Regions from separate parts of the Mesorhizobium sp. M0768 genome, predicted to be linked through region 3. Evidence: predicted binding sites of a transcription regulator. Region 3 holds the regulator's gene; each other region holds the start of a gene.

Region 1 (4,587 bases), on a different contig from region 3:
TGGTGACCGGGCCGGTCAGCGCCGCCTTCAAGCAGCGGCAGCAAAATGCCGGATGCGACAGCGCCGTCTGGCCCAACATTCCCGTCGTCTGCTATCCCGATTGATATACGTTCCTACCCTCGGGCTGGCCCGAGGGTAGTGGCGCCGTCGCTCACGCCGACCGCACCGGATCGAGCGTGACCTTGTAGAGTTCGCTGTCGTCGCGATCCATCAGCCGCACCGTCAACTGTTCGGTGGCGCCATCGATCTCGACGAGCCCGAAGAACTGCAGGCCGGCCGAAGGCGCCAGGTTTTGACCCTGTTCGGCAGTTGGTGCCTTTATGAACTTCAGCTCCGGGCCGAATGTCATATCGAAACCATTAGGCCCGAACGTCCCGGAATGGATCGGACCCGAAACGAATTCCCAAAACGGATCGAAGTCCTGGAACTGCGCCTTGTCCGGATTGTAGTAATGCGCGGCTGTGTAATGCACGTCTGCGGTGAGCCAGACAGTGTTGCTGATACCCGCATTCTTTATATAGCGAAGAAGGTCGGCAATTTCCAGCTCACGCCCTTTGGCCGGGCCATTGTCGCCATTGCTGACCGCCTCGGCCCCTACCTTCTTGGTGCCGTCGTTCCAGACGACGAGGCCGAGCGGCATGTCGGCGGCGATGATTTTCCAGGTTGCGTTGGAATTCGCCAGTTCACGCTTCAGCCACTTGATCTGCTGTTCACCGAGGATGCGCGATTGCGGCGTCATCGTCTCCTGCATATCCGGACCGTTGGGGCCGCGGTAGGAACGCATGTCGAGGAAGAACACGTCGAGCAGCGGACCATAGGCGATCTTGCGGTAGACGCGGCCGGGCTCCGACGGCTCGTAACGGATCGTCGTCATTTCGTGGAAGGCGCGCGCCGCACGTGCCGCCAGCACATGGATGGATTTTTCAGTGTAGCGATCGTCGGCGCTCAGGTCCTTCGAGTCCGACCAGTTGTTCAGCACCTCGTGGTCATCCCACTGATAGAAGGTCGGACAGATGGCGCTGAGCGCCAGCACATGCCTGTCCATCATGTTGTATTTCCACTGCGCCCGGTATTCGTCCAGCGTCTCGGCAACCTTGCGCTTCTCGTCGATCAGCACTTTGTTTTTCCACTTGCCGCCGTTGGGCAGGTCGACCTCGTCCTTCATCGCACCATCGGCATAGATCGTATCGCCCGAATGCAGGAAGAAGTCGGGCGTGTGCTTGGCAATGGTGGCGTAGGTCTTCATGCCGGTCTCGTCGATGCCCCAACCTTGGCCGGCGGTGTCGCCCGACCAGGCAAAGCGAATGTCGCGCTTCGAGGCAGGTGCCGTGCGGAAGCGGCCGACGACCGGCTCGGAAACGGCGTTGATGTCGGCAAGATCGGCCGCGACCATGCGGTAGAAGATGTCCTGGTCGGAGGCGAGATCGGTAAGCAGCCGCTTCACCGTATAATCGCTGGCCGGCGAGGTATCGAGCGGCGCGAGGCGGACGGCATTGGTGAAGCTTTCGGTCGGCGACACCTCGAACATGACGCGCGACGGCCGGTCGGTGCGTGTCCAGACCATGCCGCTGGTGGCGTCGACGTCGCCGGACTGGATGCCATGGGTGAAAGCCGGGCGCTGATTGGCGCGCGAGTAATAGGGGAGGGCGAGGCCCGAGGCGCCGACCAGGCCAACGGCGCTGGCCGACGTGACGAAAGCGCGCCGCGTCATCGAAATCTTGTTCATGGCTGTCTCCTGGATGGCATTGAACGTCGCCGCCAAGCTCCAGCTTCAATGTTTCAGGCACATTTCGAAACGATGAAGGTTTGATAACAGTGAACAGGCTGGCGAATCTCCCTCCTTGAGGGGGGATGTCGCCAAAGGCGACAGAAGGGGGTCGTCTTGCGCGGAGCGCCGGCCTCCTGCATCGGCGATAAGAGGCCGAGCCCGGTTCGACCGACCCCCTCTGGCCGCTTCGCGGCCATCTCCCCCTCAAGGGGGGAGATTAGCACGGCCGATTGCGCCCTACGCCGCCTGCGGTTCCGGATCAAACGCCGGGCGGCTGGTGTTGATCAGCAGCGAGATGCAGGCGGCGGCTATTGCCGTCATACCGGCGATCAGGAAGGCAAGCTCGTAATTGCCTTGCAGCTCGCGCATGGTGCCGCCGAAGAAGGCCGCTGTCGCGGCGCCAACCTGATGGCCGGCGACGATCCAGCCGAAGACGATCGGCCCGCTGCGGTCGCCGAACGCCTCGTTGGAAAGCCTGAGCGTCGGCGGCACGGTGGCAATCCAGTCCAGTCCGTAAAACACCGCGAAGATGATCAGGCTGGTCGCCGAGAAGCCGGAATAGGGCAGATAGATCAGCGACAGGCCGCGAATGCCATAATAGACGCCGAGCAGCTTGCGCGGGTCGAAACGGTCGGTAAGCCAGCCCGACAGCGTCGTGCCGATCAGGTCGAAAATGCCCATCATCGAGAGCAGGCCTGCGGCCTGCACTTCGCCAATGCCCATATCGCCGCAAAAGGCGATCAGATGCGTGCCGACCAACCCGTTGGTGGTGAAGCCGCAAACGAAGAAGGTGGCGAACAGATACCAGAAGACGCGCGTGCCGGCGGCGCGGCGCAGCGTGCTCAATGTGTGCGAAAGGAAATTGCCTTGCGAGGCTGGCGGCACCGGCGGCACGTCGTCGGCATCGGCGCCATAGCGGACCATGCCGATCGACGCCGGGCGCTCCGGCACCAGCATATAGACCAGCGGCACCAGGCAGGCGGTGGCCACGGCAATGGCGATGGCGACCGGCTTCCAGCCGCCCGACTGGGCGAGCGAGGCGAGCAGCGGCAGGAAGACCAGCAGCCCGGTGGCACTGGACGCCGACATCAGCCCCATCACCAAGCCGCGATTGGTCTTGAACCAGCGGTTGACGATGGTCGCGCCGAGCACGGTGGCGACGGCGCCCGAGCTGACGCCGGAAAACACGCCCCAGGTGAGGAGCAGATGCCACGGTTTGGTCATCAACAGGCTGAGCGCGGTCGATCCCGACATCAACAGCAGCGCGGCAAGCAAGGTGCGGCGCAGCCCGATCCGCTCCATCAGCGCCGCGGCAAACGGCCCGGTCAGGCCATAGAGGAAGATGCCGGTGGCCGCCGCCAGCGACACCACGTCGCGCCGCCAGCCGAAACTGTTCTCCAGCGGCAGCATCATGACTGCCGGCGCCGAACGCAGGCCCGCTGCGATCAGCAGGCAGAGGAAGATGACGGCGACCACGACGAAAGCGTAGCGCTGGCCAAACGGGCGGGATTGAGCTATCATGTTACTGACCGGTACGTTGCAGGAGCGCGAAACATACGTACCGACCGGTAACATTGTCAACCAGCTAATCGGCAGACCAGGCATGAAAAGCATTGAACCAACGATCAAGGCGAATGACGCACCGCCGCCTCGCGCCGCCGAACGGATTCTCCAGGTGGCGCGCGATCTGTTCTACCGGCAAGGCATCAGGGCGATCGGCGTCGACGAGATCGTGCGGCGTGCCGGCGTCACCAAGCCCAGCCTCTACCGCAGCTTTCCGTCCAAGGACGAGCTGGCCGCATCCTACCTCCGGCACTATGACCTCGAATTCTGGGAGCGTTTCGACGAGGCGGTGGATGCCCATCCCGGCGATCCGCGCGCGCAGATCGTCGCCTTCCTGACGCGTGTCGGCAAGCGTACGCAAAGGCCCGACTATCGCGGCTGCGGCATGACCAATGCCGCGGTCGAATATCCCGAACATGGCCATCCGGCCCGCGTCGTGAGCGAGGCCAACAAGCAGGAACTGCGCCGCCGCCTGCATGCCATGGCGGCAGAGATGGGCGCCGGCGACGCCGACACGCTGGGCGACGGGCTGCTGCTCCTGATCGAGGGCGCCTATATTAGCGGCCAGCTGTTCGGTGCCGGCGGGCCGGCGAAGTCGGTGGCCCGCAACGCCGATCTTCTGATAGAGGCAAGCTTGAAGAAATAGTGGTCCGTTTTACAAGACCACTGTGCGCAGCCTGACTTCCTCTAGGCTGCCGCTAAATTTGACGGTACGCTGCGCCCCCCGAACTGAGTTGTTCCGCCATGCGCGCTCTCTTGATCCCGCTTGCCCTCGCCGGTTTCTGCCAGGCGGCCCGGGCCGGCGACATATCCAGCGTCTATACCGATCTCGATTGGGAGAAGGACTGCGTCACCTATGCCCAAGCGGAAGAAGGCGACGGCGACTGGGCCGATCTCGCCTGTTCGGGCTACCGCGGCTACCCGGTGATGGTTTCCTACGACGACGCGCGGGAATCGCTGTTCTACGGCTTTCCACCTGGCGACATGACCACGGTCTGGGAAAGCTTTTCCGGTCTCAATTCGGCTGGACCCAAGGTCGAGTGGCGTATCGAAACCAACGGCAAAACTGCCATTCCTTTCGCCGTCATCCATCGTCGCTCGATCAGCGATAGCGAGGGCGAGAACAAGTCGACGGAAGTGCTGATTGTGGCCAAGGTTGCCCAGCCTGACGCCCACGAAGGCTGCACGATCGGCCTTGTGCTCGCCACCGGCAATCCCGCCGCCAACGATCAGGCGCGCAAGCTTGCCGACGAGAA
Region 2 (4,587 bases), on a different contig from region 3:
CGGCCTCCAACCGCGAAGGCCTGCCCTTCCTGACGCTCGTCGCCATTGTCGTGCTGGCAGGCTTTTCGCATCTGACCGGGGCGCCGATCTTCATCACTATCGGCCTTTTGGCGACAGCCATCGCCGGGCTCGCCATGCATCTGCGCAACAGGCGCACCGAGCGCCGCGCGGTGGCCCTGCTCGATGCCACGACCGCCCGCAGCCGCGCCGAAATAGAGACGCTGGCCGACCGCATGTGGGAGATGCAGGAGAGCGAGGAGCGCTTTCGCGGGCTGATCGATGCACTCGGCGATCTCGTCGTCCATCGTGACCGCGACGGCCACATTGTCTACGCCAACAAGGTTTTCGCCGACCTTGTCGAAACCGACCAGCGCGAGCTTGCCGGCAAGTCCCTGGCCGAACTAGGCATCGATGTCGGCATCGTCCCCGACGCCGCGTTTTCCGACCATGAATGCCTGAGTTCCACCGACGTCGCCATTCGCACGCCGGACGGCCCACGCTGGTTCTCTTGGATCGAGCTGTCGGTGCGCGACAAGGACAGCGGCGCCGTTTCGCATCGCGCCATCGCCCGCGACATCACCGCTCGCAAGCGCGCCGAATCCTCGCTGATCACCGCCCGCGAGCGGGCCGAATATGCGAGCCAGGCCAAATCGCGCTTCCTCGCCACCGTCAGCCACGAGATCCGCACGCCGATGAACGGCATCATGGGCATGGCCCGGCTTCTCGCCGACACCAGCCTTTCGCCCGAGCAGCGGACCTATGTCGGCGCCATCTCGACCTCGGCCAGCGCGCTGCTGGCGCTGATCGAGGACCTGCTCGACTACTCCAAGATCGAGGCCGGCCGCTTCGATCCCGAACCGCAGCCGATGTCGGTGCGCGAGATCGCCGACAATGTCATCGAGCTTTTGGCGGCGCGGGCTTTTGCCAAGGATATCGGCCTCGGCTGTCATGTCGAACCCGACGTGCCGCAGCTGATCACCGCCGACCCCGGCAGGGTCAGGCAGGTGCTGCTCAATCTCATCGGCAACGCCGTCAAGTTCACCGACAGCGGCGGCGTCCTGGCAAGCATCGCCCGCGTCCGCACCGAAACCACCGACCGCATCCGCTTCACCATCACCGACACCGGCCCCGGTCTGCGCGAGGAGGACATGGAGCGCATATTCGAGGACTTCGAACAGGCTGACGGCACCTCGACCCGTGCGCATGGCGGTGCCGGCCTCGGTCTCGCCATTTCCAAGCGCCTGGTGACCGCCATGGGCGGCACTATCTCTGTGTCGAGCCGGCTTGGCCAGGGGTCCGAATTCGTCTTCGAGATTCCCGCTATTTCCGCCGTCGAGGCGCCGCAGATCCGCCAGGACGCGCTGTCGGGCCGGCATGCGGTGATCGTGTCGAAGAACCTGGTCGAGGCCGAAGCCCTCGCCCGCACCATTCGCGCCAATGGCGGCACGGTCGATCTGGCCACCGCCGCCGCCCAGGCCACCCCTTTCGCCGAGAGCTGCGACGTGCTGCTGATCGATGCTGCCATGGAGCAAAGCGACGGCAGGCTGCTCAGGCGCCTGCGCCAGAGCGGATTTGCCGATTGCGAGGCAGTGACGCTGATCGCACCGACCGACCGTGGCATGCTTGGCGAGTTCCGTGCCAATGGTTACGCCACCTTCCTTGCGAGGCCGGTGCGCGGTGAGACATTGCTGCGCGTGCTTTTGACCAGCCACGCGCCGGTCGTCGCCGAGCCGCAACTGCAAAGGCGCGGCGCGCAGACGGGGCACGCCATTGGCGCCCGCCAGCACGGCCTGTCGGTGCTGATCGCCGAGGACAACGACATCAACGCCATGCTGGCCCGCGCCACGCTGCTGAAGGCCGGGCATCGCGTGAAAGTGGTCGGCAACGGCAAGGCCGCCGTCGAGGCGGTCATCAGCACCGGCCACAAGCACCGTTACGACGTGGTGCTGATGGACTTGCATATGCCTGTCATGGACGGCCTGGACGCCATCGCCGCCATCCGCCGCCATGAGGAGGAGACCGCGGTGCCGCCGGTGCCGATCATGGTGCTGTCGGCCGACAGCCAGGAAAAGACCCGCCACGCCGTGCTCGCTCACGGTGCCAGCGGCTTCGTCACCAAGCCGCTCGACCCCGATGCCCTGGTTCATGCGGTCGAAGGGCAAGCGGCCGCCTGAGGCACAACATCGACGGTTGATAGATTGCCCAGCCGACGAAGTATTGCCCGCAGAGCCGTATCACGGTACTGTCACAATCCTGTTGCACCTACACCGTATCCCCGTGCCAAGAGGGATGGCTCGAAGGAGAATCACTCGTGCATACAGTCATGCCGGAATGTGATGCTCGGCCGAACGCCAGCGGGCCTTTGCTCGTCGGCCGGAACGCCGATGCCGTCATAAAAGGCGCATCGCTCGGCCGCATCGGCAATCTCGAAGTGCGGCTCGCCCGCAACGAGGCCGAGATCGCTGCCGCGCAGGAAGTGCGCTACCGGGTGTTCTACGACGAGCTTGGTGCCAGGAAGGACCTGTTCCAGATGCAGGACCGCCGCGATGCCGATCGCTTCGATCCCCTCTGCGATCATCTCCTGGTCTTCGATACTTCGCTTTCCGGCCCAGAGCATCGCCGCATCGTCGGCACCTACCGCCTGCTGCGGCAGGAGATTGCCGCGGCCGCCGGCGGCTTCTATTCCGAAGGCGAATTCGAACTGACCAAGCTGATCGCGCGGCATCCTGGCCAGCGCTTCCTCGAGCTCGGCCGCTCCTGCGTTCTGCCGGAATACCGCTCGAAGCGCACCATCGAGGCGCTGTGGCAAGGCATCTGGGCCTACATCAACCATTACGGCATCGGTGTGATGACTGGCTGCGCGTCGTTCCACGGCACCGTGCCGGCGGCACATGCGGAGGCGCTGACCTATCTTGCCCACCACTGCCGGACGAATTCATCATGGGACGTGCGTGCCGTCGCCGGGCGCTATTGTTCAATGGATCTGATGCCGATCGAGGCCGTCAATACCAAGGCGGCGATCGCGGCGATGCCGCCGCTGGTCAAGGGCTATCTGCGCGTCGGCGCGCGCATTGGCGACGGTTGTGTCATCGACCGTGAATTCTCGACGGTCGACGTGTTCGTGGTGATGCCGGTCAAGGAGATCGGTGCCCGCTACGTCAATTATTATGGCGGAGAAGCGCAGCGGTTTGCGGCCTGAATAAGGGAGTAGGCGGAGAGAAGGCAAGGGCGCGAGTAGGCAATTGCTACTTTACCCGACGTAGCGCTATTCCCTACTCCCGTACTGCCCTGTTCCCCTACTCCCCTAACTTACGCATCCTTCTCAGCCTGCTCGTTGACCGGCCCCGGCTCGACTGGCGCTTCGCTTGCGACATGCTTGGGGCCGCCCTTGGCGACGCCGACCATGGCCGGCCGCAGCACACGCTCGCCGATCGAATAGCCGGGCTGCACGACCTGCACGACCGTGTTGGCCGGTACGTCGGGATTGGGCACCTCGAACATCGCCTGGTGGAAATTCGGATCGAATTTCTCGCCCTCGGGCTCAAGCTTCTTCACGCCGTGGCGTTCCAGCGCCGACAGCATGGCGCGCTCGGTGATCTCGACGCCGTCGATCAGCGTCTTGAAGCCGGCATCGCCCGACGCCTTGGCCTCCTCCGGGATGGCATCCAGCGCACGGCGCAGATTGTCCGACACCGAAAGCATGTCGCGGGCAAAATTGGCAACCGCATAGGCGCGCGCATCGTGGACGTCGCGGGCGGTGCGGCGACGCAAATTCTCCATGTCGGCCGCGACGCGCAGCGCGCGATCCTTCAGCTCTTCGTTTTCCTTCAGAAGCCGCACAAGCGCTTCATAGTCGCCGTCGACGCCACCTTCCCTTGGCTCCGCGGCAGCCTCGGTCTTCTCGGCTTCATCGGGCGCGCGTTCGTCTTTTGCCTGGTCGCTCATCGCCGTTTCCCGTCATTTTCGAATGGTGTGGATTTGCGCCCGATATCGAGGTTTAGCGGCCAAAAATCAAGGGGCAAGCGATACTGCAGCCGCTGTCGCTGCTTGATGGCGGACGGCGCAGACCTCTCGATTTTAATTCAAACTTTACCGTACCCGACGGCTTTGCTTGCCGGGACACTACAATGCGGGAACCATTCCTCCCTTGGAAGAGTTTCGAAGCCGACACAGGATTTTGGATGATGCCCCGCAGGAATGGCGAAAAACGCGACGGGCTCGCCGCCGATATCCGGCGCCAGCTCGGCACCGAGGCGACCAAGCGCTTTCTGCGCACCTTACCGGCCTTCCGCACGGAGTCCGATATTCCCGACCGTCTGAAGGAATTGCTCGACCGCCTGGACGGCGTCGAAGCCAAGGTGGTCGCAGGCGGGCGCCGTCGGTAGACACCGTCGCCAGCAACGCGACCTGCGATTGCGGCCGCAATTCCTCGCCATCGCGCGACATTTACCCGCAGTAACTTTGCGTGATCTCCGCCTTGCGGCAGCGCGCCGCTCCGCCTATGTTTCATGATGAACATGATTTCCCCGGAAGCTGTGGCAAACAGCAAGCGCGCCTGGTTGAAGATCCTGTCGCGCTATAAAAAGC
Region 3 (4,587 bases):
CTTGATGAAGACGTAGTTGCCTTCCGGCTTCACCTTGAAGACTTCCCGGGCCTGCATGCGGCCGACTTCCTTGTTGTCGAAGGTCAGGTAAAAGACGTCCTTGTTCTCGATCAGCCGGTCGTAGCCGACAACCGGAATACCTTCGTCCAGCGCCTTTTGCACGGCCGGCCCGATGGCCGAGGCGTCCTGCGCCAGGATGATCAGTGCGTTGGCGCCCTGCGAGATCAGGCTCTCGACGTCGGTGAGCTGCTTGCCGGGGTTGGACTGTGCGTCGGCGGAAATATACTTGTCGCCTGCGGCCTCGATGGCCGCCTTCATTGCGGCCTCGTCGGTCTTCCAGCGCTCTTCCTGGAAGTTCGACCAGGAAACGCCGATGACCTTGTCTTTAGCCTGCGCCACCGACGCCAGCGCCAGCGTCATGGCGACACCCGCCAGAATGGCGGTCGTGAATTTCTTCATCATATCCTCCCTGCGCCGCGTACGGCGTGACCAATTGGCTCAAAGACCAGCTTAGAAGCTCTAATTTTTTCGAGCCTCGAAAAAATACTGGTCCGATCTCCGGCTGCTGTCAACATCGATTCTGATGGATTTTGATGACTCTGCGAGTTTTTTCGAGCGTCGGAATAAACGATGACAGCGCCACCTGCATCTGACACTATTTGCCTCATCCGACACTATTTGTCGGACATTACCGACGGCTTCCGGTTCATGAGCGGCCGCGGCAACCGGGAGGAAAGCAAAACAATGTCGGTCGGAATCCGCCATGACGATTTGCGCCGGCGCAACCGGGCGATGGTGATCTCGGCGGTGCGCCGGGCCGGCCAGCCATCGCGTACTGAGATCGCAGCTACCACCGGCCTCAGTCATTCGACCATATCGGCGATTTCTTCCGACCTGATACGGGAAGGCATCCTCGCCGAGAGCAAGCCAAGTGAGCCCGTTTCGTTGAAACGCGGTCGTCCGCAAGTCGGCCTCGCCCTCAACCCGGAAGCGGCGGCGGTGCTGACCGTGGTGTTGTCGCTGAATTTCCTTTCGGCCGCCATTATCGACTACACGGGACAGGTGGTCGCCGAGGAACAGCGCCGGCTGGACACGCTGACTATGCCGCGCGACGAGCTGATCCGTGAATGCATGGCCATCGTCCGGCGCCGGCTGCAGGATCCAGATCTTGACGTCCGCAGTGTCGCCCGCATCGCCCTGGCGATTCAGGGCATTACCGACTCCCCTGCACGCGCCATGCTGTGGTCGCCGATCACGCCGCAGACCGACATCGCCTTTGCCGACATGCTGGAGGACGAATTCGGCATCCCGGCAACGGTGGAGAACGACTGCAACATGATGGCGGTGGCTTTGCGCTGGCGCAATCCGGATCGCTATCGCGATGACTTCATCGCCATCCTGCTTTCGCATGGCATCGGCATGGGGCTGGTGCTGAAGGGCGAACTGTTCACCGGGACGCATTCCTCGGGCGGCGAATTTGGCCACATGATCCATCGTCCGGGCGGCGCGCTCTGCCGTTGCGGGCGGCGCGGCTGCATCGAGGCGTATGCCGGCAACTACGCCATCTGGCGCAACGCCAGGCAGATGAGCGAAGACAGCGAACCGGTCGCCGACGTCAGCGACGCCGACATGCGCGCACTGGCGGCCCGGGCGCGCGAGAAAGATGGGCCGGAACGCGAGGCCTACCGCAAGGCCGGCGAAGCGCTGGGTTTCGGTCTCGGCTCGCTGTTCGCGCTGATCGATCCGGCACCGGTCGCGATGGTCGGCGCCAGTGCCGCCGCCTTCGATCTGATCGAGCCGGCCTTGCGGAAGGCAATCGCCCAGACCGCCGGCGGCCAGCATTCAGGCTCGATCTCCTTCGATACAGAGCCGAACGAATTGCCTCTGATCCGCGAAGGCTGCGCGATGCGGGCGTTAAGCTTCGTCGACCAGGAGATTTTCGCGCCGGGCGCGCAAATGAGGCCCAGCGTCAGAAAGAACGTAGCCTGACCAGGCGGGTCAATCTTCCCTGATCGCATAGCCGGCGCCGCGGATGGTGCGGATGACATCCGGCATCCGGCCGTTGTTGACGGCTTTGCGCAGCCGCCCGACATGCACGTCGACGGTGCGTTCGTCGATGTAGATTGTCTCCCCCCAGACATTATCGAGTAACTGGCTGCGCGAGAAGACACGGCCCGGATGCCGCATCATGAACTCGAGCAGCCGGAATTCGGTCGGCCCGAGCCTGATTTCGCTCTTCTTGCGATAGACCCTGTGCGATTCGCGATCGAGCACGATGTCGCCGACCTTCAGCACGCTGGACAGCACTTCCGGCTTGGCGCGCCGCAGCAGCGCCTTGACCCTGGCCATGAATTCCGGTGTCGAAAACGGCTTGACCAGATAGTCGTCGGCGCCGGTCGAAAGACCGCGCACCCGGTCGCTCTCCTCGCCGCGCGCGGTCAGCATGATGATCGGCAGCCGCTCGGTTTCGGGGCGCACCCGCAACCGACGACAGAGCTCGATGCCGGAAACCGCTGGTATCATCCAGTCGAGCACCAAAAGGTCGGGCACATTCTCCTGCAAACGGATCTCGGCTTCGTCGCCGCGTGTCACCACCTCGACCTGGTAGCCTTCGGATTCGAGATTGTAGCGGAGCAGCACACCCAACGGCTCCTCGTCCTCCACCACCATTATGCGTGGTGCGATCATCGGCTGGGCACCCCCATCATGTCACCGGTGCGGACATTGTCGTTTCGTCCTGCTTCGGACGATTGACCGGCAATTGCTCGCCGGTCAGCACATAATACGCATTTTCGGCGATGTTGGTGACATGGTCGCCGATCCGCTCCAGATTCTTGGCGCAGAACAGCAGGTGCGTGCAAGCGGTGATGTTGCGCGGATCTTCCATCATGTAGGTCAACAGCTCGCGGAACACGGACGTGTATTTAACGTCGATGCGCTCGTCGGCGGCACGAAGCTTGGCCAACGCGGCCGCATCGCCTGCAGCATATTCCTCGATGACACCCTGCACCTGGATGAGAACCAGCTGCGCCATCGCGTCGATGGAATGCGACAGGTCCCGCGGCGTGGCGCTGAGGCCGACCGCACTCACGCGCTTGGCGATATTCTTGGCAAGGTCGCCGATGCGTTCGAGGTCGCCCGCCATGCGGATCGCTCCGACCACATGGCGAAGATCGTGGGCCATCGGCTGGCGTTTGGCGATCAGGGTGATGGCGCGGTCGTCCAGTTCGCGTTGACGCGCATCCATGATGGCGTCGTCGGAAACGACGCGTTGCGCCAGCACGTTGTCGGAATTCAACAGCGCCTTGGTCGCCCCGCCGACCATCGAACCGGCGAGGTCGGCCATGTCGCGGATCAGCTTGCTGATCTGCTCGAGATCCTCGTCGAAAGAAGCGACTGTGTGTTCGCCCATGGTCCTGTCCTCATATGCATGATCGGAACGGCTCAGCCGAAGCGGCCAGTGATGTAGTCCTGCGTGCGCTTCTCGCGGGGCGACGTGAAGATCTTCTCGGTCCGGTCGAACTCGACCAGTTCACCCAGATACATGAAGGCCGTCTGGCGCGACACGCGCGCCGCCTGCTGCATGTTGTGGGTGACGATGACGATCGTGTAGTCGGCTTGCAATTCGTCGATCAGTTCCTCGATCTTGGCAGTCGACAGCGGGTCGAGGGCCGAAGCCGGTTCGTCGAGCAGAATGACTTCCGGCTTCACGGCCACGGTGCGGGCGATACAGAGCCGCTGCTGCTGGCCGCCGGATAGGCTCAAGCCGCTGGCGTTGAGCTTGTCCTTGACCTCGCTCCACAGCGCGGCGCGCTTCAACGCCTGTTCGACGCGGCCGTCCATCTCGGACTTGCCGAGGTTCTCGTAGAGCCTGACGCCGAAGGCGATGTTCTCGTAGATCGACATCGGGAACGGCGTCGGCTTCTGGAACACCATGCCGATCTTGGTCCTGAGGAGGTTGAGATCCTGCGACCGGTCGAGAATGTTCTTGCCGTCGAGCAGCACCTGGCCCTCGGCCGTCTGTTTTGGGTAGAGCTCATAGATGCGGTTGAATACACGCAGCAGCGTCGATTTCCCGCAGCCCGAAGGGCCGATGAAGGCCGTGACACTGCGCTCAGGCAGCGACAGGCTGATGTCCTTCAGCGCCTTGCTCTGGCCGTAGTAGAAGTTGAGATTCTTGACCTCGATCTTCGTCTTCTCGGCGACCGTTTCGGCCATCGTCATGTCTGGGGACAACATCTGTGTCATCTGTCCTCTCTGCGTCCGGTAAGGCTGCGGGCGAGGATGCTCAAGCCCAGAACCGTCAGGGTGATTATGAGTGCGCCGGTCCACGCCAGTTGCTGCCATTCCTCGTAAGGGCTGAGAGCGAACTGGAAGATGGTCACCGGCAGGCTGGCCATCGGCGCGTTGATATTGCTGCTCCAGAACTGGTTGTTGAGCGCGGTGAAGAGCAGCGGCGCCGTCTCGCCGGAAATGCGTGCTATCGCCAGCAATATGCCGGTGACGATGCCGGACAATGCGGCGCGGTAGGCGACCGAACGGATCACCACCCAGCGCGGCGCGCCGATCGCGGCACCGGCTTCACGC

Evidence for each region. Region 3 encodes PhoB, which activates phosphate uptake and scavenging genes when phosphate is short. Its sites were predicted from a motif close to TGTCATNNANCTGTCAT; they were not measured.
Region 1: the regulator PhoB is predicted to act here: its motif matches at 1,799-1,815, upstream of NKI08_RS22325 (alkaline phosphatase D family protein).
Region 2: the regulator PhoB is predicted to act here: its motif matches at 2,244-2,260, upstream of olsB (l-ornithine N(alpha)-acyltransferase).

Annotation. Positions count from the first base shown of each region.
Region 1 covers NZ_JAMYPD010000019.1:62,035-66,621, forward strand. The annotation lists gene NKI08_RS22320 (hypothetical protein) at 1-104, shown strand, start outside; gene NKI08_RS22325 (alkaline phosphatase D family protein) at 152-1,726, opposite strand; gene NKI08_RS22330 (MFS transporter) at 2,006-3,289, opposite strand; gene NKI08_RS22335 (TetR/AcrR family transcriptional regulator) at 3,372-3,977, shown strand; gene NKI08_RS22340 (hypothetical protein) at 4,076-4,587, shown strand, end outside.
Region 2 covers NZ_JAMYPD010000003.1:345,080-349,666, forward strand. The annotation lists gene NKI08_RS06135 (PAS domain-containing hybrid sensor histidine kinase/response regulator) at 1-2,174, shown strand, start outside; gene olsB (l-ornithine N(alpha)-acyltransferase) at 2,324-3,199, shown strand; gene grpE (nucleotide exchange factor GrpE) at 3,310-3,945, opposite strand; gene NKI08_RS06150 (hypothetical protein) at 4,182-4,385, shown strand; gene NKI08_RS06155 (fatty acid desaturase) at 4,512-4,587, shown strand, end outside.
Region 3 covers NZ_JAMYPD010000004.1:230,651-235,237, forward strand. The annotation lists gene xylF (D-xylose ABC transporter substrate-binding protein) at 1-459, opposite strand, end outside; gene NKI08_RS07745 (ROK family protein) at 745-1,989, shown strand; gene phoB (phosphate regulon transcriptional regulator PhoB) at 1,999-2,688, opposite strand; gene phoU (phosphate signaling complex protein PhoU) at 2,705-3,412, opposite strand; gene pstB (phosphate ABC transporter ATP-binding protein PstB) at 3,445-4,248, opposite strand; gene pstA (phosphate ABC transporter permease PstA) at 4,245-4,587, opposite strand, start outside.